DNA from 2 places in the Micrococcus sp. Alg238-R198 genome. Region 1 is predicted to be linked to the other one. Evidence: riboswitches for the same ligand, from Rfam matches in the RefSeq annotation. Region 1 holds a riboswitch; the other holds the start of a gene.
The links. Region 1 has a riboswitch for thiamine pyrophosphate ahead of G6R13_RS03220 (thiamine ABC transporter substrate-binding protein). Riboswitches for the same ligand answer to the same signal wherever they lie in the genome.
Positions count from the first base shown of each region.

Region 2: it holds a riboswitch for thiamine pyrophosphate, as region 1 does, so the genes downstream of both, thiC (phosphomethylpyrimidine synthase ThiC) here and G6R13_RS03220 (thiamine ABC transporter substrate-binding protein) in region 1, are expected to answer to the same signal.

Region 1 covers NZ_UNRH01000002.1:250,811-265,422, forward strand. The annotation lists gene G6R13_RS03195 (FMN-binding glutamate synthase family protein) at 1-954, opposite strand, end outside; gene G6R13_RS03200 (acyl-CoA thioesterase) at 986-1,567, opposite strand; gene G6R13_RS03205 (bifunctional proline dehydrogenase/L-glutamate gamma-semialdehyde dehydrogenase) at 1,587-5,231, opposite strand; gene G6R13_RS03210 (agmatine deiminase family protein) at 5,363-6,412, shown strand; gene G6R13_RS03215 (AI-2E family transporter) at 6,378-7,664, opposite strand; TPP riboswitch at 7,711-7,816, shown strand; gene G6R13_RS03220 (thiamine ABC transporter substrate-binding protein) at 7,883-8,947, shown strand; gene G6R13_RS03225 (iron ABC transporter permease) at 8,947-10,677, shown strand; gene G6R13_RS03230 (ABC transporter ATP-binding protein) at 10,677-11,378, shown strand; gene G6R13_RS03235 (TetR family transcriptional regulator) at 11,375-11,881, shown strand; gene G6R13_RS03240 (RNase H family protein) at 12,094-13,446, shown strand; gene G6R13_RS03245 (alanine/glycine:cation symporter family protein) at 13,508-14,612, shown strand, end outside.
Region 2 covers NZ_UNRH01000001.1:292,821-307,432, forward strand. The annotation lists gene thiE (thiamine phosphate synthase) at 1-661, shown strand, start outside; tRNA gene G6R13_RS01330 (tRNA-Arg) at 748-820, shown strand; gene thiD (bifunctional hydroxymethylpyrimidine kinase/phosphomethylpyrimidine kinase) at 1,017-1,856, opposite strand; gene G6R13_RS01340 (hypothetical protein) at 1,930-3,087, shown strand; TPP riboswitch at 3,148-3,262, shown strand; gene thiC (phosphomethylpyrimidine synthase ThiC) at 3,259-5,064, shown strand; gene G6R13_RS01350 (hypothetical protein) at 5,435-6,355, shown strand; gene G6R13_RS01355 (hypothetical protein) at 6,352-7,488, shown strand; gene G6R13_RS01360 (ABC transporter ATP-binding protein) at 7,488-8,159, shown strand; gene G6R13_RS01365 (DNA-3-methyladenine glycosylase I) at 8,265-9,014, shown strand; gene G6R13_RS01370 (NAD-dependent succinate-semialdehyde dehydrogenase) at 9,078-10,493, shown strand; gene thpR (RNA 2',3'-cyclic phosphodiesterase) at 10,643-11,236, opposite strand; gene putP (sodium/proline symporter PutP) at 11,233-12,867, opposite strand; gene hrpA (ATP-dependent RNA helicase HrpA) at 12,976-14,612, shown strand, end outside.

The DNA.
Region 1 (14,612 bases):
CACGTCCACGCGGGAGCCCACGCAGAACTTGATGCCGATCGGCTTGCCGTCCGAGAGCTCACGGAGCTGCTCGACGAACCTGACCATCTCGCGCGGGGTGCGGAACGCGGAGTGGGACGCCGGGGACAGGCAGTCCTTGTCCATCGGGATCTCGCGGGCCTCGGCGATCTCGGGGGAGATCTTCTCCTTGGGCAGCATGCCGCCCAGGCCGGGCTTCGCGCCCTGGGAGATCTTGATGGTGATGCCCTTGACCTCGGGCAGCAGCGCCTTCTCGGCGAACTTCTCCGGGCTGAAGGTGCCGTCCTCGTTGCGGCAGCCGAAGTAGCCGGAGCCGATCTCCCAGAACAGGTCCGCGCCGTTGCCGCGGTGGTACTTGGTGAGGCCGCCCTCGCCGGTCTCGTGGATGAACCCGCCCAGGCCGGCGCCCTTGTTCATGGCGATCACGGCGTTGGCGGAGAGGGAGCCGAAGGACATGGACGAGATGTTCATCAGCGAGATGTCCACGGGCCGGCGGCAGTCCGGGCCGCCGATCCGCACCGTGGGGGGCTCCTCCGGCGGGTTGACCGGGGCGGTGGAGTGCAACAGGAACTCGTAGCCGATCTCCGAGGTGTCCCGCTCGGTGCCGAACGCCTTGTGGCTGTCCAGTCCCTTCGCACGGGCGTAGACGATCGAGCGGGTGTCCCGGTCGAACGGCTTGCCGTCGAAGTTGCGCTCGATGAAGTACTGCTGGATCTCGGGGCGGATCGACTCCAGCAGGTACCGCATGTGGCCGAGCACGGGGTAGTTGCGGAGGATCGCGTGCCGCTTCTGGGTCATGTCCCACACGGCGAGCACGAGCAGCGCCACCAGGAGGACCGCCAGCACCCACCACGCGCCGCCGCCGATGGCGGCCACCAGCACGACGACGAGCGCGGCCAGCGAGAGGGTCGCGACGATCAGGAGTCTGTTGTTCACCCGACCATCGTGCCCTATATCACTCGAACGTTCATCCTCGCTGCACTGTGTCGAAGTCCCACGTGTGGGGCAGGGGCGTCCGGGCCGACGGCAGGGCCACGCTGCGCCGCCACTCGTGCAGCCACTCCGGCAGCGTCGGCTCCCCCGCGAGGTCGTGGCCGGCCGCCGCCGCGATCGCCCGGACCTCGTCGTTCTCTACGGGGCGGCCGTCCTTCTTGCGCAGGCGCGTGCAGATGTACGCGCGCACCGCGACGTCGCCGTCGACCACCACGCGCTGCTCGAACCACACCGCGCGCTCATCCAGGCCGATCATCCGCGTCTCCACGTCGAACCGCTGCCCCAGGGTCACCGAGCGGCGGAACGCGATCTGCTCGGCCTGCACCACGGGCGTCCAGCCGCGACGGCGGATCTCGTCCCACAGGCCGGTGCGGACCATCGCGTCGAAGCGGCCGAGGTCGAACAGCCCGAAGTACTGGCCGTTGTTGACGTGCAGGGCCATGTCCACGTCCGTGGGCAGGGCGCGCATCGGCAACGTCGTCGGCTCCCAGAGTCCGGCGCGCGGGCGGCGGCGGGCGCGGGCGACGACCCAGATCGTGCGGGGGATCAGATGCATCAGAGGTTCCTCCTCGGGGTCACAGGACCCCCTCGGTCAGATGGTCCGGCGTGCCGAACCGGTGGGCGGTCACGGACACGGCCTGTTCGTGCAGGAACGGCAGCAGCTCCACCTCGCCGGCGCTCACCACGGGGCCAGCGTAGACCGCCACGTCGGGGGTGTCGCCGAGCGCCGCGTGGAGCGCGCGCCGCGCCGCCTCGGCCGCCTCCCGGTCGCCGGCCCAGTCGGCGACGAGCCGGATCCGTGCGTCGCCGCCGCCCTCCGCTGCGGGCGGGACCAGGGCCAGCCGCCGGGCGCGGTCGTGGAACGCGGCGTCATCCTCGACGACGACGTCCACCGGCGCGGCCGTGCCGGCACCCTCCGTGCGGACGGACCGGACCAACTCCTCCACCCGGCCGCGCACGGCCTCGGCCGAGAGCCCGTCCGCGTCGGGCCCCTCCGCGGTGGGGGTCGGGCGCAGGCTCACGGTCATGGGCGCCCCGGCGCGCAGGCCGGCGGAGACGATGCGCAGCAGGTGGTCGGCGGGCCCCGAGTGCCGGCGCACGAGGACCGGGGTGGGGACGTGACGCAGCACGTTCCGCTCGGCCTCGAGCGCGGAGACGTCCGTGGCCACCCCGAACACGGTGGTCCACGCGTGGGTGTCGAGGGCGCGGGCGGTCTCGAGCCAGGACGCACCCGCGCCGTCGGCCTCGGCCCCGGGCCGTCCCTCTCCCCCGGCCCACGTGGGCGCGTCCTCCCAGTCCACGAGGCCGTGCAGGTAGTGCGGCCCGCCGGCCTTCGTGGTGGGGCCGACGACGGAACGCTTCCAGCCGCCGAAGGGCTGGCGGCGCACGATGGCCCCGGTGATGCCGCGGTTCACGTAGAGGTTGCCGGCGCGCACGCCGCGCAGCCACACGTCGATCTCCTCCCGGTCCAGCGAGTGCAGCCCGGAGGTGAGGCCGTAGTCCACGGCGTTCACGATCCCGATCGCCTCCTCGAGCGTCTCGGCCGTCATCACGGCCAGCACGGGGCCGAAGTACTCGGTGAGGTGGGCGTCGGCGCCGGGGCGGACGCCGGAGCGGATGCCCGGGCTCCACAGGCGACCCGTCTCGTCCAGCGGCCGCGGGCGCAGGGCCCACCGCTCCCCCGGGCCGAGCTCGGTGAGCCCGCGGCGCAGCTTCTCGCCGGGGGCCTCGATCACGGGGCCCATCTCGGCGCGCGGGTCCGCGGGGTGCGCCACGTGCAGGGACGAGGCGGCGTCCAGCAGCTGCCGGTGGAAGCGCTCGGAGGTGGCCACGGAGCCGACGAGCACCACGAGGGAGGACGCCGAGCACTTCTGGCCGGCGTGACCGAACGCGGACTGGACCACGTCCTTCGTGGCCAGGTCCAGATCCGCGGACGGGGTCACGATCACGGCGTTCTTGCCGGAGGTCTCGGCGAGCAGGTGCAGGTCGGGGCGCATCCCCTTGAACAGCCGTGCGGTGTCCCAGCTGCCGGTGAGGATGAGCCGCTCGACGGCCGGGTCGGTCACGAGCGCCGCGCCGACCTCCGCCTCGTCCTCGTCCGCCAGTGTCACCAGGCGCACGAGGTCCGCGGGGTCGTGCCCGGCGAGCGGGCCGCCGTCGTCGAACAGGCCCGAGTCCCGCAGCCCGGCCACGATCAGCTCCCACGCGACCGCGCCCGTCCGCTCGGACTGCGGGGCCGGCTTGAACACCACGGGCGAGCCGGCCCCGAGCGCGGCGAGGACGCCCCCGACCGGGATGGCCACGGGGAAGTTCCACGGCGGGATCACCAGGGTCAGGCGGACGGGCACGGCGCGAGCGCCCTCCACCGCGTCCAGGCCGCGGGCCAGGCGCGCGTAGTAGTGCGCGAAGTCCACGGCCTCGGAGACCTCGGGGTCGCCCTGGTCCAGGGTCTTGCCGGTCTCGGCGGCGGCCACCTCCAGCAGGCGGGCCCGGCCGGCGTGCAGGGCCCGTCCGACGGCGTCCAGCGCGTCGGCGCGCTCGTGGCCGGTGAGCGCGCCCCAGCGGGCGCCGGGGTGGGCGGTGGCGGCGATGGCGGCGCGGGCGTCGTCGGCCGTGGTGGCGCGGTGGGCGCGGACGGTGTCCGTCCCGAGGTCCGAGCCCGGGACGGCCGCGAGGATCCGGCGGGCCCACTCCCGGTTGCCGGGCAGCGCGGGGTCCGTGTCCGGGGTGTTGGCGAAGCCGTCCACGGGGGCGGGGGTCGGCCCGTCCTCCCCGCGGGACCGGTCCTGGAGGCGGTTCGGACGGGGCACGGCCGCGTCCAGGTGGCGCAGCGAGGCGCGGAAGCGCTCCTCCTCGCGGGCGAACAGGTCCGCGTCCGCGTCCAGGTCGAACACGGCGGACATGAAGTTCTCCGGGGAGGCGCCCTCCTCGAGGCGGCGCACGAGGTAGGAGATCGCCACGTCGAACTCCTCGGGCCGCACCACGGGCGTGTAGAGCAGCAGGGCGCCGACGTCGGCCCGGACGGCGGCGGCCTGGCCGGTGGCCATGCCGAGCAGCATCTCGAACTCCACCGCGGCCGGGTCGAGCCCGCGGCGCTCGATCAGCCGGTGGGCCAGGGCGACGTCGAAGAGGTTGTGCCCGGCCACGCCGATGCGCACGTGGGCCAGATGCTCCGGGGTGAGCGCGTAGTTGAGCACGCGCTTGTAGTTGGTGTCCGCCTCCTGCTTCGAGCCCACCGTGGCCAGCGGCCAGCCCGTCAGGGAGGCCTGCATCCGCTCCATGGGCAGGTTGGCGCCCTTGACCACGCGCACCTTGACCGGGGCGCCGCCGGCGGCGACGCGGCGCGCGGCCCACTCCTGCAGGCGCACCATGGCCGCGAGCGCGTCCGGCAGGTAGGCCTGCAGCACGATGCCGGCCTCGTAGTCGCGCAGGCCCGGCTGCTCGAGCAGGGCGGTGAACACGTTGAGCGTGAGGTCGAGGTCGCGGTACTCCTCCATATCCAGGTTGATGAAGGTGTCCCGATCCCGGGCGAGCTCGAACAGCGGGGTGAGCCGCTCGGTGATGTCCGCGACGGCCTCGTCGAACGCGTAGGGCGCGTGCGGGGCGGTGGCGGCGGAGACCTTGACGGACACGTAGTCGACGTCGTCGCGGCGGATCAGCGCGGCGATGCCCTCGAGTCGGCGGTCCGCCTCGCCCTGACCGAGGATCGCCTCGCCCAGCAGGTTGATGTTCAGCCGGGTGTGCTCGTCGCGCAGGGCCGCGATGGCCTTGCCGAGCTGCCGGTCCCGCGCGTCGACGATCAGGTGGGAGACCATGCGCCGCAGCACGCGGCGGGCCGTGGGGACGGCGATGCGCGGCACGAGCGGGGCGGCGCGGCCGCCGACGCCGAGGACGGCGCGCAGGGCCGGGGGCAGGAAGCCGGGGGCGCGGCCGGCGAGCTCCCGCAGCGCCCGGGCGGCGATCGCGGGGTCCTCGGGGCGGACCACGTGGTCCACGAAGCGCACGATGAAGTCGAGGCCGCCCGGCTCCTTCAGGGCGCCCGCCAGCTGGCGGGCCGCGAAGTCGGCCTCATGGTCGCGGGACTCGGCGAGCCAACGCCGCACCTGCGCGACGGCGTCGTCGGCGAGGGCGTGCAGGTCGGCGGGGTCGGGGATCCCGCCGGTCGCGCCGAGGACCCGGTCGAGATCGTCGTGGTCCTGGGCGGAGAACATCGCGGTCATGGCCGCACTCTGCACGTGTGCCGGGTCACAGGTCAAACCGCCGCGGCTTCCTGTCAGACGCCTATGCTCGATGGACATCCCCTCGCCGCGCGCCCGCGCGTCGCCGCCGTCTTCCCAGGAGCCCGTCCGCCATGGCCGCCGCCGACCCCGTCCCCACCGACGCGCGGGAGCGCCGGGACGTCGTCGTGCCCGTGCCCGGACCCGAGGATCCGCCCGAGCGGGCCTGGCTCGTCCTGCCCCACCGCCACCCGGTGCCGACGCTGCTAGACGAGACGCGGGACGCCGTCGTGGGCCTGGCCGAGACGCTCGCCGCCGTGCTGCCGGTCACCGTGCTCGCCCACCCGCGCGACGCCGGGGCGGCGCGGCTGGTGCCCCCGGAGGTGGACCTGCTGCGCGCGCCCGTGGGCTCACCGCTGCTGGGCCGCACCGGGCCGAGCTTCATCCGCCGCCCCGAGGGCCTGGCCGCCGTCGCCTGGCGCAGCGCCGCGGGACTGACCGGGACCGGACCGCTCGACGGCGCGGCCGCGACGGCCGTGGCGGAGGCGGCGGGACTGCCGCTGCTCACGCCCCTGCTGTGCGCCCCGCGCGGGGCCTGGGTGACCGACGGCGAGGGGACGGCCGTGGTGGCCGCGGACCCCGTGCTGGACGGGCGGATCAACGGCGCGTGGACCCCCGGCCAGGTGGCCGCCGAGTTCGCCGCCCTGCTGGGGATCACCCGGGTGCTGTGGGTGCCGCCGGCACCGCGGCCGGACACCGGGCCGTGGGGCGGGCCCGGTCACCTGGCCTCGTGGGTGCGCCTGCAGGGCGACGGCGAGGCCGCCGTGCACTGGCGCGGCGACCGGTTCCACCCCGAGCACCCGTACGCCGCGGCGGCGCTGCGCTTCCTGCAGGGCGCCGACGACGCCGCCGGCCGGCCCCTGCGCGTGCGCACGGTGACCGGGGCGGCGCAGCCCGCCGAGTACGACCCGGCCGAGCGGGGCCCCCGCTCCCTCCTGGACACGCTGCCGCTGGGCGCTGCGGTGCTGCGGCCGGCGTTCGAGGACGCCGCGGGCGAGGAGGCCGCGGCCGCCGCGTGCGCGGCACTGCACCCGGGGCTGCCCCAGCTGTCGTTCCCCGCCCCGCCGCTGCTGCGGCTGGCCGGCGCGCTCAACGACCTGGTGCTGCTCCAGCCCCGCCCGTGACCTCGTCGGTCGCGGGGCCGTCGTCGTCCCCGCCGTCCGTCGGGGCGCGGTCCTCGTCCTTCCCGTGCGCGTCCGAGCGCCAGGCCGCCGGGCGCAGCCGTTCCAGGAGCGAGGACTGACGGCGCTCCATCCCCTTCAGGTCCGAGGCGATGAGCGCGTTGATCCAGCGGGCGTTCGGGTCGGCGTCGATCAGCACGGCCTTGGCCAGCAGCGTGCAGGGCAGCGCGAGGATGGCGCCGAGCGGGCCGAGGACCCAGGCCCAGAAGAGCAGGGAGAGGAAGCTGACGGTGGGGATCACGCCGATCGCGTCGCCGGCCACCTTGGGCTGGATCACGGACTGCAGCACGAAGTTCAGCACCGAGTAGCTGACCACCACCCACAGGAAGTCGGACCAGCCGCCCGCCGCCAGGCCCAGGACGGCCGGCGGCAGCAGGCCGATGATGAAGCCGATGTTCGGGATGTAGTTGGTGAGGAAGCTGAGCACGCCCCACACGAGCGCGAGCGGCACGCCGATCAGCATGAGGGCAATCACGTCCAGCACCGCCACGATCAGGCCGAACACCGTGGTGACCACCCAGTAGCGGCGCACGCCCTGGGCGAACTCGACCAGGGCGTGGCCGAACTCGTGGCGGGCGGTGCTGAGCAGGCGGACGCGGCGTTCGACGTCCATCGAGTCCATCGCGAGGAAGAACATGCCCATGATCACGGTGACGAGCAGGCCGAAGACCGCGTAGACGTTCGTGGCGATCTTCGTGACGGCGCTGACGGCCGTCCCGGTGACGGCACTCATGTCGATCGAGGCCAGCTGCTGGGACACCATGTCCGGGGTCACGCCGCGCTCGTTGAGCCAGTGCGAGACGTCCAGGACGATCTGCTGGAAGCGGTCCGCGTACTTCGGCAGCTCCGCCACCAGCTCGAGGCCGGACCACACCATCATGCCCCCGAACACGGCCATCACCGCGACGACCAGCAGGACGGTGGTGGCGGCCCCGAGCACGGGGTGCAGGCCCCGGCGGATGAGCCAGGCCTGCAGGGGGTAGGCCACGATCACGAGGTTCAGCCCCAGGAAGACGGGCGCCGCGATGGAGGCGATCCCCTGGAAGAACTGCACCACCAGCACCAGGCCCGCGAGCGTCAGGACGATCACCAGCATGCGCGGCCACATGCGGTGGGGGCGGCGGATGTCCCAGTCGGAGGCGGGGCTGGACGAGGCGGGCGGCGGGGTCACCCCCGCGGGCTGTGCGGCGCTCACGCGGGCAGTCTATGCGCGGGCCGGACGGGGTAGGGTCGGGACCAGTCCACATCGACAGGGGAGCGCCCGCGCGGCGCTGAGAGTGCGGTCCGCCGCAGACCCTCGAACCTGCTCCGGTCCGCACCGGCGAAGGAAGTCGAGTCTCCCGGTCGACGTCGTCCCGGGATTCCGGTGGCGGCCTCGTCCCGGCCCCTCCGCCGTCCCAGAGGAGAACCGCCATGTCCCGCACCCCGCACCGCGCCCTCGCCGCCCTCTCAGTGGCCGCCCTCGCCCTCACCGGCTGTTCGGTGTCCGGCTCGTCCGGCGACGGGGCGTCGTCGTCCGCCGCCGGCGCCGGCGGCGAGCCGACGACGGTGACGATCATGACGCACGACTCGTTCAACCTGCCCCAGGAGCTCGTCCAGAAGTTCGAGCAGGAGTCCGGCTACACCCTGAAGACCACGGCCCCCGGCGACGCCGGCAGCGTGGTGAACCAGCTCCTGCTGGCCAAGGACGAGCCCACCGTGGACGGCGTCTACGGCGTGGAGGACCACTCGGCGCACCGCCTCGTCCGCGAGGGCGTCGTCGCCGAATACACCCCGCAGGACCTGCCCGCCTCCGCGCAGGACCGGATGGTGGAGGACCGCATGACCCCGGTGGACCAGGGCCAGGTGTGCTTCAACACGGATCCGGCATGGTTCGAGGCCCACGACGTCGAGGCCCCCACCTCGATCGACCAGCTCGACGACCCCGAGTACGCGAAGCTGACGGTCGCCACCTCCCCCGTGGCCTCCTCCCCCGGCCTGGCGCTGCTCGCGGCCACCACGGAGAAGTACGGCGACGACGGCTGGCAGGACTGGTGGCGGGGCCTGATGGAGAACGGGGGCAAGGTCGCCGACAGCTGGTCCGACGCCTACAACTCGGACTTCTCCGGCGGCGAGGGCAAGGGTCGGTTCCCGGTGGTGCTCTCCTACTCCTCCTCCCCCGCGTTCGCCCCCGAGACCGAGGTGATCGAGGACTCCTGCACCCCGCAGGTCGAGTACGCCGGCGTGCTCGAGGGCGCGAAGAACCCCGAGGGCGCGCAGGCGTTCGTGGACTTCATGCTCACCGAGGAGGTCCAGTCCGCCCTGCCCGAGTCGATGTACATGTACCCGATCGACGAGTCGGTGCAGCTGCCCGAGGAGTGGGCGCAGAACGCGCCGCTCGTCGAGGACGCCATCACCCCGGACCCCGCCCGCATCGACGAGCGCCGCGAGGACCTGCTGAAGGAGTGGACCGCCCTGTCCGAGGCCTCCCGGCGCTGATGTCCGCGCTCACCGAGGTCGCGGCCCCCGGCACGGACCTGCCGCGCCGGCGGGCCCGCGGCCGGGGGGACGGGCTCGGCCCGTGGTGGCTGGTGGCCGCCGTCCTGCCGGTCGCCTTCCTGCTCGTCTTCTTCGCGTGGCCCGTGGCGGCCATGCTCTGGCGCGGGATCGGCGGCGACGCCGACGCGTTCACCGGCGCCGTGGACCTCACCGCCTTCGGGGAGACCCTCGCCCGCGAGCGCACGTGGCGCATCCTCGGCCAGACGCTCGGCATGGCCGCCGCCGGCACGGTGGTCTCGGTGGCGCTCGGCCTGCCGACCGCGTTCGTGCTGCACCGGCGTCGCATCCCGGGGCGGGCCGTGCTCCGCGCCCTCGTGCTCGTGCCGTTCGTGCTGCCCACGGTGGTGGTCGGCGTCGCGTTCCGCGCCCTGCTCGCCCCCGGCGGACCGCTCGGCTTCACCGGGCTGGACCAGACGACCACCGCCGTCGTGCTGGCCATGGTCTTCTTCAACGTGTCCGTGGTGGTGCGCCAGGTGGGCGCGCTGTGGAACGCGCTGGACCCGCGCCAGACCGAGGCCGCCCGCACCCTGGGCGCCTCGCCGTGGCGGGCGTTCCGCACCGTGACGCTGCCCCAGCTCGCCCCGGCGATCGCCGCGAGCGCGGCGCTGGTGTTCCTGTTCTGCGCGTCCGCGTTCGGCATCGTCCAGACGCTCGGCCGGCCCGGCTACGGCACGCTCGAGTCGGAGATCTGGGTGCAGACCTCCGTCTACCTGGACCTGCGGACCGCGGCGGTGTTCTCCGTGCTGCAGTTCGCGGTGGTGCTGGCCGCCGTCGTGGTCTCCGGCGTGACGGCGGCGCGCACCCAGCGGGCGCTGCGCCTGCGGGAGACGCCGCCGGCCCGGCTCACGCGCGCGGACGCGGTCCCGGTGGCCGTGATGCTCGCGGTGGTGGCGCTCGTGGTGGCGCCGATCCTGACGCTCGTGGTGCGCTCCTTCCACACCCGCCACGGCTGGGGGCTGGGCAACTATCGGCTGCTGTCCACGAGCGCGGGCAGCGGGTTCGTGGGCGGGTCGACGCCGGCCCAGGCGCTCGAACAGTCCCTGCGGGTGGCCGTGGACGCCACGCTCGTGACGCTCGTGGTGGCCGTGCCGCTGGCCCTGCTGCTGACCCGGCCCTTCCGTTCACGCGCGGCGCTGGTGGCCCAGCGGGCCCTCGACGGCGCCCTGCTCCTGCCGCTCGGGGTGTCCGCGGTGACCGTGGGCTTCGGCTTCGTCGTGTCCCTGCGGGCCGCGTTCCCGGAGCTGGCGGCCTCGGGCGTGCTCGTGCCACTGGCCCAGGCGGTGGTGGCGCTGCCGCTCGCGGTGCGGGCGCTCGTGCCCGTGCTCGCGGCGGTGGACCCGCGGCTGCGAGAGGCCGCGCGCACCCTCGGGGCGGGCCCGTGGCGGGTGCTGGCCACGGTGGACGGCCCGTTCCTCGCGCGCGGCGTGGGTGTGGCCGCGGGCTTCGCGTTCGCGGTGTCCCTGGGCGAGTTCGGGGCCACGAGCTTCCTGGCGAGCCCGTCCGCGCCCACCCTGCCGGTGCTGATCGCCCGGCTGCTGGGCCGGCCGGGCGCGGACAACTACGGGATGGCGCTCGCGGCGGCCACGGTGCTGGCCGTGCTGAGCGCCGGGATCATGCTGGTGTGCGAGCGGCTGCGCCCCCGGGGCCCGGCCGGGGCGGGAGGTCTGTGATGACGCCGACGACGACGGGGGCCTCCCTCCGGCTCCGGGACGTGGCGATCCGCTACCCGGACGGCTCCACCCCCGTGCGGGGGACGGACCTGGACGTGGCCGCCGGGGAGATCGTGGCGCTCGTGGGCGCCTCCGGCTCGGGCAAGTCCACGATCCTGCGCGGGATCGCCGGGCTCGAGGACGTCGTGGCGGGCACGGTGGAGCTCGACGGGCGGGACGTGGCCGCGGTGCCGACGCACCGCCGGGGCGTGGGGATGGTGTTCCAGGACGGGCAGCTGTTCCCGCACCGGACCGTGGGCCGGAACGTGGCGTACGGCCTCGAGTCCGCCGGCTGGGACCGGGCCCGGCGGCGGGCACGCGTGGCCGAGCTGCTGGACCTGGTGGGCCTGACCGAGCTCACGGACCGGCCTGTGCAGCGGCTCTCCGGCGGGCAGGCCCAGCGCGTGGCGCTGGCCCGGTCGCTGGCCCCGGCCCCGCGGGTGCTCCTGCTGGACGAGCCGCTGTCCGCGCTCGACGCGGACCTGCGCCGGCGCCTGGCCGAGGACATCCGGACGGTGCTGCGGGCGGCGGGGACGACCGGCGTCGTCGTCACCCACGACCTCGCGGAGGCCGCGGTGATGGCCGACCGCACCGTGCGCCTGGGCGCGGGGGGACGCATCGCGGCGGAGGAGGACGGCCCGGCGGTAGCCTCTCAGGCATGACCCCGCCCGCACCCCGCCCCCGGCTGACCGCCCAGGACGTGGTGGACGCCGCCGTCGGGATCCTGCAGGACTTCGGCATGGGCGACCTGTCCATGCGGCGCGTGGCCGCGGTGCTGGGCGTGCAGGCCTCCGCGCTGTACTGGCACGTGCCGGACAAGCAGTCGCTGCTGGCGCGGGTGGCGGACCGGATCGTCGCCGAGGCGGAGGAGACCGTGCGCGCCCGCCGCGTCACGGACCTGGCGGGCCGCGCCGAGGCCGCGGAGGCCGCCCTGCTGCGGCACCGGGACGGGGCGGACGTGGTGCTCTCCGCCCTCGCGCTCGGGCTGGGCGGCCTCGGCCTGCACCGTCTGCTCACCGAGGCGGCGGACACCCCGGAGGACGGGGAGCGGGCCCTGGCGCTGCTGCTGGGCACCGTGTCCCTGCGGCAGCAGCGCGCGCAGGCGCAGGCGCTCGGCGTGCCGACCGGCCCGGACGTGCAGCGGCACCGCACGGACCCGCTCTGACGCCTCGTCCGACGCGGCCGCGCGGGAGGCCGAGGAGAGGAGACCTGCCTCCTCACAGGTGCGCTCGGTAAGGTCGCCCAGAGCAGAACAGGTCGGGACGGGTCGTCCCCTTCGTCCACGGCGATCCCGCCCGACCGCCGCAGGACCAGCATGGCCCGCCGGACCCGGCTCACAGTTCCGGCGCGGTCCCCTTCGACACAGCCGGCGAAGCCATGGGAGCACGGATCAACCACCCGCGGACGGTCGTGGACCGGACGCTGCATCACGACGTCGAGCCCGCACACCCCGCGGCGCTCGTCGACGTGGGCTGGGACTTCCGTGGCCCGGGCGCCAAGGCGGAGGAGCAGCACCGCCCGCTGCGCGTGGTCCGTGCCCGCCGGCCTCGGGGCACCCCGCGGGACCGGAACGGCGTCGACCTCACGCGCACCGGCCCCGTCGTCCCCCGCCCCTCCCCGCCGCGCACCCGGATCCGCCGGGACGGCGTCCGCGTGGTGGCCAGCCCGCTGGCCATGCTGCCCGGCGTGGACCACGGCCCCGCCCTCCGCCTGGACCTGCATCCGACGACGGGGGGCATCGTCTACGTGGCCCGCGAGCTCGAGCTGCGCGAGCTCGGCGACGACGTCCGCGGCCACGTCTACACCGGGATGGTCGGGACGGCGCATCTGAGCGCCTTCTGGTCCACCGTCACCGTCGACCTGCCGCCGGAGCGCCCGGTGATCGTGCGGCTGCGCTCGGACCGGGACGCCGAGCTGCTCTCCCTGCTCGAGGTCCTCGCCCCCGTGGACACGCGCGTGGTCTCCTACCGGCTCGACGAGTCCCCCGTGGGCACGCAGCGCTCCAGCTACCTGCTGCCGGACGTGGACCCGGAGACGGTCGCCCAGACGGGCGCGGCCCGGATCCCGCTCGAGGCCATCGAGGCCGCCCAGGAGGAGGAGGACGCGCTGCGCCGCTCCTCCGGCGTCTTCCTCTCCCGCCGCCGCACGGACCGCTTCCTGCGCCGCAACCTGCCCGGGGTGACCCACAGCCTCACGTTCGCGGACGAGGCTGACGTGACGGACGTGTACGTGGACGGCTCCGTGCTGCGCGGCTCCCGCATCGGCGGGGCGGCCGCCGTCGCCGGGCCGAGCATGTGGGCCGTGCAGGCCGTGGCCGGGGCCACGATGCCGCTCGAGGTGGAACTCGAGGCGCTCGTGCTGGGGCACGTGATCTGCGCGTGGGCGGGCACCCCCGGCGGCCGGGTCACCATCCACTCGGACTCGCGCGCCGCGCTGGCCCTGCTCAACGCCGCCCGCCGCGAGCGGCTCACCCTCGGCGGCGCCCGGGGCGAGCGCATCCGCCGCACCCTGCGGCGCCTGCTGGCCGCCGTCGACCTGGCGCAGGCCGCGGACGTCCAGGTGGACACCACGTGGGTCAAGGGCCACGTGGGGGTGCACGGCAACGAACTCGCCGACGACCTCGCCCGGGCCGCCGCCCGCCACGCCAGCGTCGGCACCCCCGAGGGGGACCTGCCCGAGCGGATGGGGCAGCTGATCCAGCTCCGCGTCGAGGACGACGCCGCCGGCTGACCCCGGCCCCCGATTCCCCGTCCTCCGCCCCAGCCTCTAAGGTGGGGCTGTGGAAGCGACAGTGGAACAGATCACAGCGGCCATCACGGCCCTCAACGACAAGTACTGGTACGTCGTGATGGCGCTGCTCTTCGTGGCCGGGGTGTGGTTCACCATCCGGACCGTGGGCGTGCAGGTGCGCATGCTCCCGGAGATGCTGCGGTCGGTGACGGCCAAGTCCCAGACCGGATTCGAGAACGACGGCGTGAGCCCGTTCCGCGCCTTCACCATCTCGGCGGCCTCGCGCGTGGGCACCGGCAACGTGGCCGGCGTGGCGATCGCGATCGTGATCGGCGGCCCGGGCGCCGTGTTCTGGATGTGGCTGCTGGCGATCATCGGCGGCGCCACCGCGTTCGTCGAGTCCACGCTGGCCCAGCTGTACAAGCAGAAGGGCGCGGACGGCTACTTCGGCGGGCCCGCGTACTACATCCGCGACGGTCTGGGCGCGAAGTGGCTGGCGGCCGTGTTCGCCGTCGCCATCACCGTGACCTACGGCTTCGTGTTCAACGCCGTGCAGTCCAACTCGATCTCCGAGTCCGTGCAGGCCAACTGGGGCGCGTCCTCCACCACCGCGTGGATCGTGGGCCTGGGCCTGGCCGCCCTCACCGGCCTCGTGATCTTCGGCGGCGTGCGCCGGCTCTCGGCCGTGACCAACGTGCTGGTCCCCGTGATGGCCACGTTCTACATCTTCCTGGCCCTGATCGTGATGGTCGTCAACATCACCGAGGTCCCGGGCATGATCGCGCTGATCGTGGGCCACGCCTTCGGCCTGCGCGAGGTCGCGGGCGCCGCCGTCGGCATGACGATGGTGATGCAGGGCGTGCGCCGCGGCATGTTCTCCAACGAGGCCGGCATGGGCTCCGCCCCGAACGCCGCCGCCACCGCGGCCGTCTCCCACCCGGCCAAGCAGGGCTTCGTGCAGTCCCTGGGCGTCTACTTCGACACCCTGATCGTGTGCTCGGCCACCGCGTTCGTCATCCTGCTCTCCAACCCGGCCTACGGACGCGGGGAGGCGCTCGGCATGCAGGTGACCCAGGGTGCGCTCCAGCAGGCCGTGGGCGCGTGGGCCGGCCCGGCGCTGACCGTCATCATCTTCTTCCTGGCCTGGTCCTCCGTGCTGGGCAACA
Region 2 (14,612 bases), on a different contig from region 1:
CCTCGCCGCCTCCCGGCTGTACGTCTGCACCGACCTGCAGCGGTTCCTGCGCCCGGACGGCACGCTCGACACGGCCGCGTTCGCCGACTTCTGCGCGGCGGCGTTCCGCGGCGGAGTAGACGTGATCCAGGTGCGGGACAAGGCCGTGGACGTGGCGGTCGAGCTGGCCGCGTTCGCCACGCTCGTCCCGCTGGCCCGGGAGCACGGGGCGCTCTCGGCCGCCAACGACCGCGCCGACGTCGCCGCCCTGGCCGGGGTGGACGTGTTCCACACGGGCCAGACCGACCTGACCACCGCGCAGTGCCGCGCCCTGCTGGGCCCGGACGTGGTGCTCGGCCGCTCGTGCCACACCGAGGCGCAGGTGCGCGGCGCCCGCGCGGAGGACGGCCTGGACTACTTCTGCACGGGGCCGGTGTGGGCGACGCCCACGAAGCCGGGCCGGGCCGCCGTCGGACTGGAACTGCCGACCCTCGCCGCACGCCTGGACGCGGAGGACCCGGCGGGGGCGCGGCCGTGGTTCGCCATCGGCGGCGTCGACGCGGACCGGCTGCCCGAGGTCCGCGCGGCCGGGGCGGAACGGATCGTGGTGGTCCGCGCCGTGACGCAGGCCGAGGACCCCGAGGCCGCGGCCCGGACCCTGCGCGCGGGCCTGCCCGGCTGACGCGCCCCGCGGGGAGGTCACGGACGGGCCGTCCTGATGGTGTAGAGTCGACGAGTCCGCAACGCGCTCGACGCGTCGCGACCCCCGCCTCCGTAGCTCAGGGGATAGAGCGTCTGCCTCCGGAGCAGAAGGCCGCAGGTTCGAATCCTGCCGGGGGCACGAGCGAACAGAGCCGGACCCCCGTGGCGACACGGTGGTCCGGCTCTTCTGCGTTCTGCGGACCCGGACGCTCGAGCGGAGCGGGAGGTCCGGGTCACCGGCATTCGAGGCGGGAAATCGACCTCATGGGACGTCCCGAGGTGCGTATTCGCCGGATTTCCCGCCTCGAACGTGTCGAAGCCCGGAGGTCCCGCCCTCAGCCCCGCTGCGCATGACCATGGTCGACGGGCCCGTGCCACGTCGGCCGCGAGGCGTCCCCGACCGCGAGCGCCTCCCCCGCCCGCATCGCGTCGGCCAGCCACGGCTTGGCCCGCTCGAGTGCGTCCTCCCAGCTCAGGCCCGCCCCGGCCAGCGTGGCCAGGGCCGAGGAGAGGGTGCAGCCGGTGCCGTGCGAGGCGCGGGTCGTCACGCGCGGGCCGCGCACCTCGTGCACAGCCCCGTCCACGCGCACGACGGCGTCCGGCACCTCCGCCGCTGCGGCCTCGTCCAGGTGCCCGCCCTTGAGCAGGACCGTCACGTCGTGCTCGGCGGCCAGGCCCCGCGCGGCGTCGAGGGCGGCGTCCCAGTCCGTCGCGTCCCGCCCGGTCAGCCGGGCCAGCTCGGGCAGGTTGGGTGTCACCAGGTGCGCCACCCGCAGCAGCCGGGCCCACGCGGCGCGCCCGTCGTCGTCGCCCACCGCGGTGAGGGCGTCCCCGCTCGAGGCCACCATGACCGGATCCAGCACGACGACGGCGGGCCGGGTCTCCTCGAGCCAGCCGGCGACGGCCCGCATGAGCTCCACCGTGCCGAGCATGCCGATCTTCACGGCGTCCACGGCGATGTCGGCGGCGACCGAGTCGAGCTGGGCGCGCACCACGTCCACCGGCAGCGGGTGGACGGCCTGCACGCCCTGCGTGTTCTGGGCGGTGATCGCGGTGATCGCGGTCATCCCGTAGCCGCCCCACGCGGCGATGGTCTTCAGGTCGGCCTGGACACCGGCGCCGCCGCCGGAGTCGGAGCCGGCGATGCTGAGCACACGGGGGACGGCGGAGGTCATGCGGGGGCTCCTTCGGGTCGGGGCGGATCGGCCGCCCGGGCCGGGCCGATCCCGCCCATGAGAATGTAGTCGCATGTCCCACGTCACAGAGAGCTCTCCCGCGCACCCCGGCCGAGCCGAGGAGTCGGCGCCGCTGCGGCCGACCTCCCCGCTCGGGATCGCCGCCACGTTCATCGGCACCACCATCGGCGCCGGGTACGCCTCGGGCAACGAGATCCTGCAGTACTTCGTGAGCTTCGGCCTCTGGGGCGGCACGGGGGCGCTCGTGATCGCCGGCGCGCTGTTCTTCCTGCTCGCGGTGATCGTGCTGCGGCTGGCGCAGAAGCTGCGGACCACGGACATCCACCGGATCGTGAACCCCACGACGTCGCGCGTGCCCACCTGGTTCGCGGACCTGTGCATCACCACGTCCCTGCTGGGGACGCTGGTGATCATGCTGGCCGGGGCCGGGGCGGCGGTGCACACCGCGTTCGGGCTGCCCTCGCTCGTGGGCTCGCTGGTGATGGCCGCCGTCTGCGTGGTCTCGGTGCTGGCCGGCATCACGGGCCTCGTGCGCGTCCAGGCCGTGGTGGTCCCCCTGATCATCGTGGTCGCCGTCGGCGTCGCGGTGTGGGGGTTGGCGAACCCGGGGGCCGCGGTGGACGACGTCGCCGCGCTCGTGACCTCGTCCCCGCTGATCAACCAGTGGTGGCTCTCGGGCGTGCTGTACGTGGCCTTCAACATCCAGCTGGCCTACGCGGTGCTCGCCCCGATCGGCGAGGAGAGCTCCTCGTCGGGCCGCTCCCTCGTCGCCGGGGCCGGGCTCGGGGCCCTGGGCCTCGTGGTGATGGCCGGCGCGGTGATGGCCGCGATGACCGCCCACGCCCAGCTCATCGGCCGCGCCGAGCTGCCCATGGTCGAGCTGGCCGCGATGATCGGCGGCTGGGCCGCCCTGCTGTACACGGTCGTCCTGCTGCTGGCGCAGTTCACGACGGCGGTCTCGTGCCTGTACGGCGGGGTGGAGCGCATCGCCCTGCTGTCCTCGATGCGCCGCGTGCCGGGCTGGGTCATCGCCGTCGTCACGGCCCTGGCCGCCACCCTGCTCTCGAGCGTCGGCTTCTCCGACCTCGTGGGCACCGTCTACCCCGTCCTCGGCTACGCCGGCATCGTCATCATCGTGATGCTGGTCGTGACGTGGATCGTCGAGCGCACCACGGTGCGCCGCCGGGCGGCCCGCGCGGCGCGCGCCTGAGCGCCCGGCCGCATGGCCGGACGGCGGCGGTGAGGCCTCGCGGGGGACGTGCTAGGGTCGCTCGCATCCCACGGGAGCCCCACGGCACGGGGCTGAGACCGGGCTGACGCCGCCCGGAGACCGTCTGAACCTGTCCGGGTCATTCCGGCGAAGGAAGAAGGAGCCGCGGCCATGTCCGTTTCCGAGCGCACCCCCCTGCCCGCAGCCGAGTCGACGGCCGAGGTCGTCGCCGAGGAGAACTACCCCACGCACCGTCTGGGATGGCTCGAGGACGCCGAGCACGGCATCCGCGTGCCCGTCACCGAGGTCCACCAGGACGACTCCCCCGACGGCACGCCCAACGCGCCCCTGACCGTCTACCGCACCATGGGCCCGGGCTCCGTGCCCGAGCGCGGCCTGCCGGCCCAGCGCGCCGAGTGGATCCGCGCCCGCGGCGACGTCGAGGAGTACGAGGGCCGCGAGCGCGACCTGCTCGACGACGGCCGCTCGGCCGTGCGCCGCGGCGCCGCCTCACAGGAGTGGGCCGGCGAGCGCCGCCCCCCGCTGCGCGCCAAGGAGGGCGCGCGCGTCACCCAGATGCACTACGCCCGGCGCGGCGAGATCACCCCGGAGATGCGCTACGTCGCCCTGCGCGAGGGCGTGGACGTGGAGCTGGTGCGCTCCGAGGTCGCGGCCGGCCGCGCCATCATCCCGGCGAACGTGAACCACCCCGAGTCGGAGCCGATGATCATCGGCAAGGCGTTCGCCGTGAAGGTCAACGCGAACATCGGCAACTCGGCGGTGACGTCGTCGATCGCCGAGGAGGTCTCGAAGCTGCAGTGGGCCACCCGCTGGGGCGCGGACACCGTGATGGACCTGTCCACGGGCGACGACATCCACACCACCCGCGAGTGGATCCTGCGCAACTCCCCCGTGCCGATCGGCACCGTGCCGATCTACCAGGCCCTCGAGAAGGTCGGCGGCGACCACCAGGCCCTGACCTGGGAGATCTTCCGCGACACCGTGATCGAGCAGTGCGAGCAGGGCGTGGACTACATGACCGTGCACGCCGGCGTGCTGCTGCGCCACGTGCCGCTGTCCGCGGACCGCGTGACCGGCATCGTCTCCCGCGGCGGCTCGATCATGGCCGGCTGGTGCCTGGGCCACCACAAGGAGAACTTCCTCTACGAGAACTACGACGAGCTCTGCGAGATCTTCGCGCGCTACGACGTCGCGTTCTCCCTGGGCGACGGCCTGCGGCCGGGCTCCGTGGCGGACGCCAACGACGCCGCCCAGTTCGCCGAGCTCGACACGCTCGCCGAGCTGACGGAGCGGGCGTGGGCGTACGACGTCCAGGTCATGGTGGAGGGCCCCGGCCACATCCCGCTGCACCTGGTGCGGGAGAACGTGGAGCGCCAGCAGGAGCTGTGCAAGGGCGCCCCGTTCTACACGCTCGGCCCCCTCGTCACGGACATCGCCCCGGCGTACGACCACATCACCTCGGCCATCGGCGCCACCGAGATCGCCCGCTACGGCACCGCGATGCTCTGCTATGTCACGCCCAAGGAGCACCTGGGCCTGCCGGACCGGGACGACGTGAAGACGGGCGTGATCACCTACAAGATCGCCGCGCACGCCGCCGACGTCGCCAAGGGCCACCCCGGCGCCCGCGACCGCGATGACGCGCTGTCCAAGGCGCGCTTCGAGTTCCGCTGGCGCGACCAGTTCGGCCTCGGCCTGGATCCGCAGCTCGCCGAGGAGTACCACGACGAGACGCTGCCGGCCGAGCCCGCCAAGACCGCCCACTTCTGCTCGATGTGCGGGCCGAAGTTCTGCTCCATGCGCATCAGCCAGGACATCCGCAGCGAGTTCGGCGGCGCGTCCGAGCAGGCGCGGATCGCCGAGGCCGGCATGGCCGCGAAGTCCGCGGAGTTCCGGGCCGCCGGCGGGTCCGTGTACCTGCCCGAGCCGACGATCCGCACCGCCTCGGACGCCTGAGGCCGGACGCGGGGTGAGGTGGGGCGGGATGGCCCGCCCCTGCGCCACCTGACGATCGCGTCATGACCTGAGGGCCGCCACCAGGTCATGACGCGATCGCCAGGACAAGGCCCTCCGGGACGGCGAAGGCGCGGCCCCACGGACGGGGCAGTGCGCTCGGTGGTCGATCGAGTGGTGATGCCTCTTGACTCACACACACACTGGGCTCACTATTCCGTCAGGCCCCTGTGATGCGTGTCCCATTCGCCCACAGGAATTGAGTGGATGGAATATGACGTGAAAGTCGACATGACCCCGCCGGTCCGCACCCCAGGGGCGCTTCCCAGGTGAGGCATCATCCAGCCGCTCAGCTCTCCTCGGGCCAGCCGTGATGACCCGGATGCTCGTCTCGAGATTCCTCCTTCTCCTGATCACGCTCGGAACAGCAGCGCTCCTCGCGTCCTACGTCGGGGTGGAGAAGGAGGAACGCTGGCGCATGGACGGCACGGTGTACGAGATCTCGGCATTCCCCGCTGGCGAGGCCTGGCCCATGATCCGGACGTCGCTGACGGGACCGGACTCCGGCTCTGCGGCCACGTCCACGAGCCCCCACGTGACTGCCCTCGCCGGCCGACCTGCTCTGGACGTGCTCCCGGATGGCGTCGCCCCGACCGCGGTCGTCCCCAGCACCTCCCCCTTTGCCGCACGTGCCGCTGCGGGCGAACTGAGCTGGCCGGACGTCGATCGGGTCGTCGTCCGAGACCTCTCCTCCGCGCCGGATCGCGCCACCGAAGCAGACCTCCTGGTCCCGTTCCTCTCCACCGACAGTTCGTCCCTTGCCGGCGTGATCGGCGGCTCACCGGCCCAGGTCGACGAGCTCGTCCAATCGCTGCGGCGGGCCGGTGTCGTCGTCGACGTCGTCCCGCTCCCGCCGCCGTGGGAGGCAGCGATGCGACGCAGTGTCCATGTGCCCCTGCTCGCCGTGACCGTCGGCTTCGCCCTGCTGGGCGCACAGGTCGTCTGGCGCACGACCCTGCGCAGTCGACTGCTCCCTGCCGTCACCTCGCACCGCCTCGTCGGTGCCTCCCCACTGCGAGCGGCCCGGCTCGGTGTCCGGCCCGCCATGGTCGCCTGGACGACCGCCGCCGCGAGTGCCGGCGGAGTCTGGCTCGTGGCATGGCCCCGGTGGGACGCGGAGATCGGTCTCACCGGCGACACCGCTCTCCTCTGGTCCGCCGTGCTCGTCGTGGACGCCATCCTCATCCTCGGCACGACCCTGTCCACCCTCTGGGTCCGAAGGGCACACGCATGACGGCAGCCATGCGGGCCGTTGCGGACGGCCTCCGCGACCTGTTCGACACGCCCGGACTGCTGTTCCTGTCCCTGCTGCACACGACCGTGGCGTCGGTCGTGTTCGGACTGGCCCTGGGCGTCGCCGGCGGAGTGACCACGGCGCTCGAGGTGCTCGAGGACGCCGAGTCGTCGGGCCTGGTGGCAACCAGGATCCTGGACCCCGCCGTCACGACCGACCTCCACCCCCGCGCCGTCGACACCGTCTCCCGGGCGTTCGCCGCCCATGTCGACGGAGTCGACCCCCGTGCCTTCCTCGTGACGGACGCCATCGGAATCGAGGACCCCCGGCTGCAGGGGGCGGTCATCGCCACGCCTGGTCTGGCCCGGGAGTTCGGCGCCGCTGCTGCCGTCAGTCCCGCCGAGGGTGTGTACTTCGCTCCCGCCGCGATCACCTCCGGGGCACCGGGCGGCACCGTGTACGTGGGGTCCACACCCCACAGCTATGCCGGCCCACTCCCCGGGGACGCGGCCGCGCCGCGGGCCGACGGATCCCTCTGGCCCCTGGGTGAGTCGCCCGTCATCGTCACCAGCACGACGACCATGGCCGGCCTGATCGAACCGGCCCAGCTCGCGGCGGTCTACGGTTCCGTCGTGGCATGCCAGGACGCGGCCTCCGAGGTGAGAGCGGCACTCGACGTCCTCGAGGACGAGACGGGCGTGGTCGCCGAGTTGGCCCCGATCGCCTCGGCCAGGTCTCCGATCGCCCGAGAAGCCCGCGGTGCCGCGCTCATGGTCACCGCCTACACCGCCGGGCTTGCCAGCGCCGTCGTGACGGTGGTGAGCCTCCTGACGACCATGACCCGTCGACTCACGCCCACGTGGCTGGCGCACCTGACGGTCGGGGCGCCCAGACGACTGATCCGGCTCCGGATCGCCACATCCGTGGCCGCGGTATGGGGCATTCCGGCCGTGCTCGGATCGTTGCTCGGCCTCGGCATCGCCTCGGAAGCGGGCGGACTGCGTCCGGCGCCTGCCGTCGTCGTGGTCGGGCTGGCGGTCGTCTTGGCGATCGCCGCTGCGTGCACCCGTCATCCCCTCCGCCAGCTGCACCGGGCCGTCCGCACGGCGGCACTCGTCGAAAGGACCGTGTGATGTCCCTGCTCACCGTGCACGACGTACACCGCTCCTACCGCGGCCCCGCCGGGGATGTCCCCGTGCTCCGCGGCGTCTCGCTCCAGGTCCCCGGGGGCGGCGTCCACGCGATCATGGGACCCTCCGGGTCCGGCAAGTCGACCCTGCTGCGGCTCCTCGCCTGCCTTGACACACCGGACGCCGGGAGCATCCGTGTGGCCGGGCGGAGCCTGCCGGCACCGTGGTCGTCCGACGGCGACGCCTACCGGAACCGGACGTGCGGCATCGTGCTCCAGGACCATCTGCTCATCGATCGGGCGACCGCCGTGGACAACGCGGCCCTGCCGCTGCTCTACGCGCGGCCGCGCACCTCGAAGCGGGAGCGCCGCACCATGGCCGCCGAGCTTCTGACGCGCCTCGGGCTCGGAGACCGTCTCCACCACCCCGTCGGCCGGCTCTCCGGCGGCGAGCGCCAGCGCGTGGCCATCGCCCGGGCCGTGATCATGGGGCCCTCCCTGCTGCTCGCCGACGAGCCGACGGGCGCCCTGGACGAGGAGCGCACCGACGAGGTGATGGGGCTCTTCCGCTCCATGTCCCAGCCGGAGCGGGCGATCGTGGTCGTCACGCACGACCCCGCCGTGGCGGCCCGGTGCGACCACACGTGGCGGCTGCGGGCCGGGCGGCTCGAGTGACGAGGTCCGGCCGTGCCTCCTGCACAGGTGTCCGCAGACGGCGTGGCGTCCCCGGGCGTCGCGTTCCGGTTCCGGATGTCCGGGGCCGCTCCTAGGCTCGGATGCATGAGCGCGCACCACGCCGACGACGGCCTCCCCGCCCCCGTCTCCACCCTCGCCGAGGATCCACCGGCCGACGGGCGACAGGCGCCGCCGAGTGGCGTCGTCGTGGGTGAGGACGGGCGGGCCCGCCCGCCGTGGGCGGCACGGGATCCGCTGCTGCGGGAGTACTACGACACGGAGTGGGGCCTGCCCGTCACGGACGAGCGGGGCCTGTTCGAGCGCCTCGTCCTCGAGGCGTTCCAGTCGGGCCTGAGCTGGCGGACCGTCCTGGCCAAGCGGCCCCGGTTCCGGGAGGTGTTCGCGGGCTTCGACGCGGACGCCGTCGCGGCGTTCGGGGACGCGGAGGTCGAGGCGCTGCTGGCGGACCCCGGCATCATCCGGAACCGGCGCAAGATCGAGGCGGCGATCGCGAACGCGCAGGCCGTCGTCGGGATGCGCGGCGAGCGGTTCACCCCGCTGCACCCGGGCTCCCCCGGCGCGGGCCCCGCCTGGCACGGCGACGGCGACCGGCCGGCCCGCGGTCTGGCGGGGCTGGTCTGGGCGCACCAGCCTGCCGCGACCCCACGGCCGGAGACGGTGGCGCAGGTCCCCTCGGCCTCGGAGGAGTCGCGCGCGCTCGCGAGGGCGCTGAAGGCGCACGGCTGCCGATTCGTGGGGCCGACCACGTGCTTCGCCCTGATGGAGGCCGCCGGGGTCGTGGACACCCACCTTCTCGGCTCGTGGCGAAGAGGGGCGTCCGGGATCTGGGAGTGAGCGGGGGCCTCCGGCAGGATGGGGAGCTCAACGCAGGACGTCCACACGAAAGGGTGACGACTGATGACCACCACCTCCGCCTCTCAGGGCTACCGCACGATCAACCCGGCCACCGGGGAGCTGCTGAAGTCCTTCGACAACGCCACGGATCAGCAGATCGCCGACGCCCTCGACGCCTCGCAGGCCGCCTACGAGCAGTGGTCCCGGAAGTCGGTGGCCGAGCGCGCCGCCGTCGTGAAGCGGATCTCCGAGCTGCTGGCCGAGCGCTCCAAGGACATCGCCGCGCTGATCACCACGGAGATGGGCAAGTCCCTCGGCGCGGCAGTCGGCGAGGTGCGCTACGGCGCCCAGATCTTCGGGTACTACGCGGACGAGGCCGAGGAGCTGCTCGCGGACCAGCCGATCAAGCAGTTCTCCGGGCAGGAGGCGTTCATCCAGCGGCTGCCGCTCGGCCCGCTGCTGGGGATCATGCCGTGGAACTTCCCGGTGTACCAGGTGGCCCGTTTCGTGGCGCCGAACCTCGTGCTGGGCAACACCATCCTGCTCAAGCACGCCGAGATCAACCCGCAGGTGGCGCAGCTGCTGGAAGAGCTCTTCACCGAAGCCGGGCTCCCGGAGGGCGTGTACCAGAACGTGTTCGCCACCCACGACCAGATCTCCACGATCATCGCCGATCCGCGCGTGCAGGGCGTGTCCCTCACCGGTTCGGAGCGGGCCGGCGCCACCGTCGCCGAGCAGGCCGGCCGGCACCTCAAGAAGGTCGTGCTCGAGCTCGGCGGCTCCGATCCGTACATCGTGCTCTCCGCGCCGGACGCCCGCGCCGCCGCCCGCGACGCACTGGCCACCCGGATGGGCAACTGGGGCCAGGCCTGCAACTCGAACAAGCGCATGATCGTCATGGAGGACCTCTACGACGACTTCGTGGACGAGCTGGTCCAGCGCTCCTCGGAGATGAAGCCCGGCGACCCGACCTCGCGCGACGCCGACGTCTACGGCCCGCTGTCCTCCGAGTCTGCGGCCGACGGGCTCGCCGAGCAGATCGCCGCGGCCAAGGAGGCCGGCGCCACCGTCCACGTGGGCGGCGAGCGCGTCTCCGGCCCCGAGGGCGAGGGCTTCTACGTCTCCCCGGCCGTGATCACGGACGTGGACCAGGAGAACCCCGCCTACACGCAGGAGCTGTTCGGCATGGCCTCCGTGGTCTACAAGGTGTCCTCGGCCGAGGAGGCCGTGGCCCTGGCCAACGACTCCCAGTACGGTCTCGGCGGCGCCGTGTTCTCCACGGACCTGGACGAGGCCAAGCGCGTGGCCGACCAGCTCGAGGTGGGCATGGCGAACGTGAACCTCGCCTCCGCCGCCGGCGCGAACCTGCCCTTCGGCGGCGTGAAGCGCTCGGGCTTCGGCCGCGAGCTCGGCCCCATGGCCGTGGACGAGTTCGCCAACAAGCGCCTCTACGCGGTGCAGGGCCCGCTGGAGGGCTGACCCCGGGCCGGGTCGGCCGGACGGGTCTCCCGCTCCGGCCGCCCCGTCGGCCGCCTGAGGCACGCAGAGTGGTCACGACATGCCGTCACCGGAGTCCGGTGGCGGCATGTCGTGACCACTCTGTTCGTTCGGGCCTGCTCGTCGGCCCCTCAGCCGCGCAGCGGGACGGTCGCCAGCACCTCGTGCAGCGGCCCGCCGGAGCGGCCCTCGCCGAGCCGGGACGCCACGACCTCGACCTCGTCGGCGGTCCACTGCGGCCCGCGGTACACCGTGAGCGCGTGCACGGCCTCGGCCAGCAGGACGGTGGCCGGTGCCGGCGGACGGGGCTCGCCCCGCCTCCGACCCCGAGGTCGGGGCGCGGCCCCCGAGACCCGCGCCACGGTGAGATGGGCACGCCGGCGGTCCTGGCCGTCGTCGTCGGCTAGCCAGGGCTCCGCCAGAAGCGCGCCGAGTTCCCGGACCTGCCCGCCCACCCCCACCCAGAGCGTGCGGTGGGAGAACTCCCCCGCTCCGGCCAGGTGCAGGTCCAGCGGGCCATGTCCCGCCGCGATGCGGCCGGCGTCGGCGACGACGTCGTCCACGGCGCCGGCGGGCACCTCCGGGTGGAACGCCAGCGTCAGGTGCCGCTGCTCCGGCTCGGTCCAGCGCAGCGCGCGTCCGGCCCGGTCCCGGACGCCGTCGAGGGCCGGCTCGAGGTGGTCGAGCACGGCCCTCGGCGGACGGATCGCGAGGAAGAGCCTCACGCCTGCGCGCGCGGATCCGTGGCGGCTGCGGTCGAGCCCCCGGCGGCGTCGCGCGTCATGGCGGCCGGGGCCACGTCCGGGTGCGGCTCGCGGCCGGCCACGATGTCGATCGCGCCGGTGAACTCGGCGTCGATCCGCCGCTGCACCCGGCGCGAGCGCTGGGTCACGAGGGACACCACCACACCCACCACGAAGGCGGCGACGAAGCCCGGCAGCAGCTCGTACAGGCCGAACCACTCCCACGTCTCGGCACTGGCCTCGGACCACACCCAGGCGACGGCGGCGCCGGTGACCATGGCGGCCATCGCCCCCCACGAGGTGAACCGCGGCCAGTACAGGGCGAGCAGGATCACGGGGCCGAAGGCGGCGCCGAAGCCGGCCCACGCGAAGGAGACGAGCTCGAGCACGGAGGAGTCCGGGTTGAGGGCGAGCAGACCCGCCACGAGCGCCACCACCAGCACGCCGATGCGGCCGAGCCACAGGGTGAACGTCGGGGAACCGGTGCGCCCGCGCAGCATGTAGAGGTCCTCCACCAGGGCGGAGGAGCACACGATCAGCTGTGAGGAGAGCGTGGACATGATCGCGGCGAGGACGGCGGCCAGCACCAGGCCGGCCACGAACGGGTGGAACATGATCGAGGCCAGCACCAGGAACACGGTCTCCGGGTCCTCGAGCGTGGTGCCGGGGTTGGCCTGGAAGTAGGCGATGCCGACGAGGGCGACCATCACGGCGCCGAACACGGACAGCGCCATCCAGCCAATGCCGACGCGCCGGGCGACGGCCGCGTCGTGCGGGGTGCGCAGGGCCATGAAGCGGACGATGATGTGCGGCTGGCCGAAGTAGCCCAGGCCCCAGGCAAGGGAGGACAGGACGCCGATCAGCGTTGCGTTCTCGAACATCGAGAAGTGGTTCACTCCGCCGCCGGCGGCGTCGGCGGCGCGGATGCCCTCGACGACGGCGTCCCAGCCGCCCATGGTCAGGATCACGACGATGGGGACGGCCAGCAGGGAGAGGAACATGAGGATGCCCTGGGCCACGTCCGTCAGCGAGGCGCCGAGGAAGCCGCCGAACAGGGTGTAGAGCACCGTGATGCCCGCGACCACGAGCATGCCGGTGAGGTAGTTGATGCTGATGCCCTGGGCGTAGAAGGAGTCGGGGCCGAAGGTGGACTCGACGAACTTGCCGCCGGCCACCATGCCCGAGGACACGTAGAAGGTGAAGAACACGAGGATGATCAGGCCGGCCACGATCCGCAGGATGTGCGTGCGGTCCTTGAATCGGTTCTCGAGGAAGGACGGGATCGTGATCGAGTTCCCGGCCACCTCGGTGTAGGAGCGCAGGCGGGGGGCGACCACGCGCCAGTTCACCCACGCGCCCACGGTCAGGCCGACCGCCATCCAGCCCTCGACCAGGCCCGCGGCGTAGATCGCGCCGGGCAGGCCCATCAGGAGCCAGCCGGACATGTCGGACGCACCCGCGGAGAGCGCCGCGACGGACGGCTTCATGTCGCGTCCTGCGAGCATGTAGTCGTCGAGGTCGGTGTTCTTGCGGGAGGCGTACAGGCCGATCGCGATCATCGCGAGGAAATAGAGGCCGATCGCCGCCAACAGGAAGACGGTGTTCGTGTCCATGGGCTCCAGAGAATCACATCCGGACTCTCAGCCCCAGTCCCAGGTCCGTCCCAGATTCGCCCCGTCCGGGTCGGCCCGGGCCCCCGCGCGCCTAGGATGGAGGCCGTCATGACGCAGACTCCCCCGCCCTCCACGCCCGCCGCGCAGCCGTCGGCGACGCCCCACGACGCCGTCGCGATCACGTTCCCCGAACACCTGCCGGTGGCGGAGCGCCGTGAGGAGATCATGGCCGCGATCCGCGACCACCAGGTGGTGATCGTCGCGGGTGAGACCGGTTCGGGCAAGACCACGCAGCTGCCGAAGATGTGCCTGGCCCTCGGGCTCGGGGAGGCCGGCTCGATCGGCCACACCCAGCCCCGGCGCATCGCCGCCCGCTCGGTGGCCGAGCGCATCGCGCAGGAGCTGGGCGAGGAGATCGGGCAGACGGTCGGCTACCAGGTCCGCTTCACGGCGCAGACCTCGAAGGCCACCCGGGTCAAGGTCATGACGGACGGCATCCTGCTGGCCGAGATCCCCCACGATCCGCAGCTGCGCCGCTACTCCGTGATCATCGTGGACGAGGCCCACGAGCGCAGCCTCAACATCGACTTCCTCCTGGGCTACCTGCGCAACCTGCTGCCCCAGCGCCCGGACCTGAAGGTGATCATCACCTCGGCCACCATCGACCCGGAGCGCTTCGCCCGGCACTTCGGCCGGCCGCTGGCCGAGGGCGAGGACCATGCGGACGCGGTGGAGGCCGACGACGGCGGCCGCGTGGTCCCGGCGCCGATCATCGAGGTCTCGGGGCGCACCTACCCCGTCGAGATCCGCTACCGGCCGCTGACCGACGAGCCCTCCCCCGACGACCCCGAGGACGATGCGGACGACGCCGCCGAGACCCGCGACCCCCTCGACGCGATCGGCGACGCCGTCCTCGAGCTGGCCGCCGAGCCGCCGGGCGACATCCTCGTGTTCCTGCCGGGCGAGCGGGAGATCCGCGAGGCCGCGGACCACCTGACCGGCGTCGTCGCCGGCACCACGCGCCTGGCCGGCACGGAGATCCTGCCGCTGTTCGGCCGCCTGTCCATGGCGGAGCAGCACCGCGTGTTCGGCCGCGCCGGGGCCGGGGTGCGCCGGCGGATCGTGCTGGCCACGAACGTCGCCGAGACCTCCCTGACCGTGCCGGGCATCAAGTACGTGATCGACACGGGCACCGCGCGCATCTCGCGGTACTCGCACCGCACCAAGGTGCAGCGCCTGCCGATCGAGCGTGTCTCCCAGGCCAGCGCGAACCAGCGCGCGGGCCGGTCCGGCCGCACCTCGGACGGCATCGCGATCCGCCTGTACTCGGAGGAGGACTACCTCTCCCGCCCCGAGTTCACGGACCCGGAGATCCTGCGCACCTCCCTGGCCTCGGTGATCCTGCAGATGCTGTCCCTCGGTGTGGCCCGCACCCCGGGCGACGTCAAGGAGTTCCCCTTCGTCCAGCCCCCGGACGGCCGACAGGTCACCGACGGCGCCACCACGCTCACCGAGCTCGGCGCGCTCGAGGCCGGCGGCGCCCGCGCCGGCACCATCACCCGGGTCGGACGCCGCCTGGCCCGTCTGCCCGTTGACCCGCGGCTGGGCCGCATGATCCTCGAGGCCGGTGAACGCGGCTGCGTCCGGGAGGTCATGGTGATCGCCGCGGCCCTGACCATCCAGGACCCCCGCGAGCGCCCCACGGAGCAGCGCGAGGCCGCGGACGAGCTGCACCGCCGGTTCGC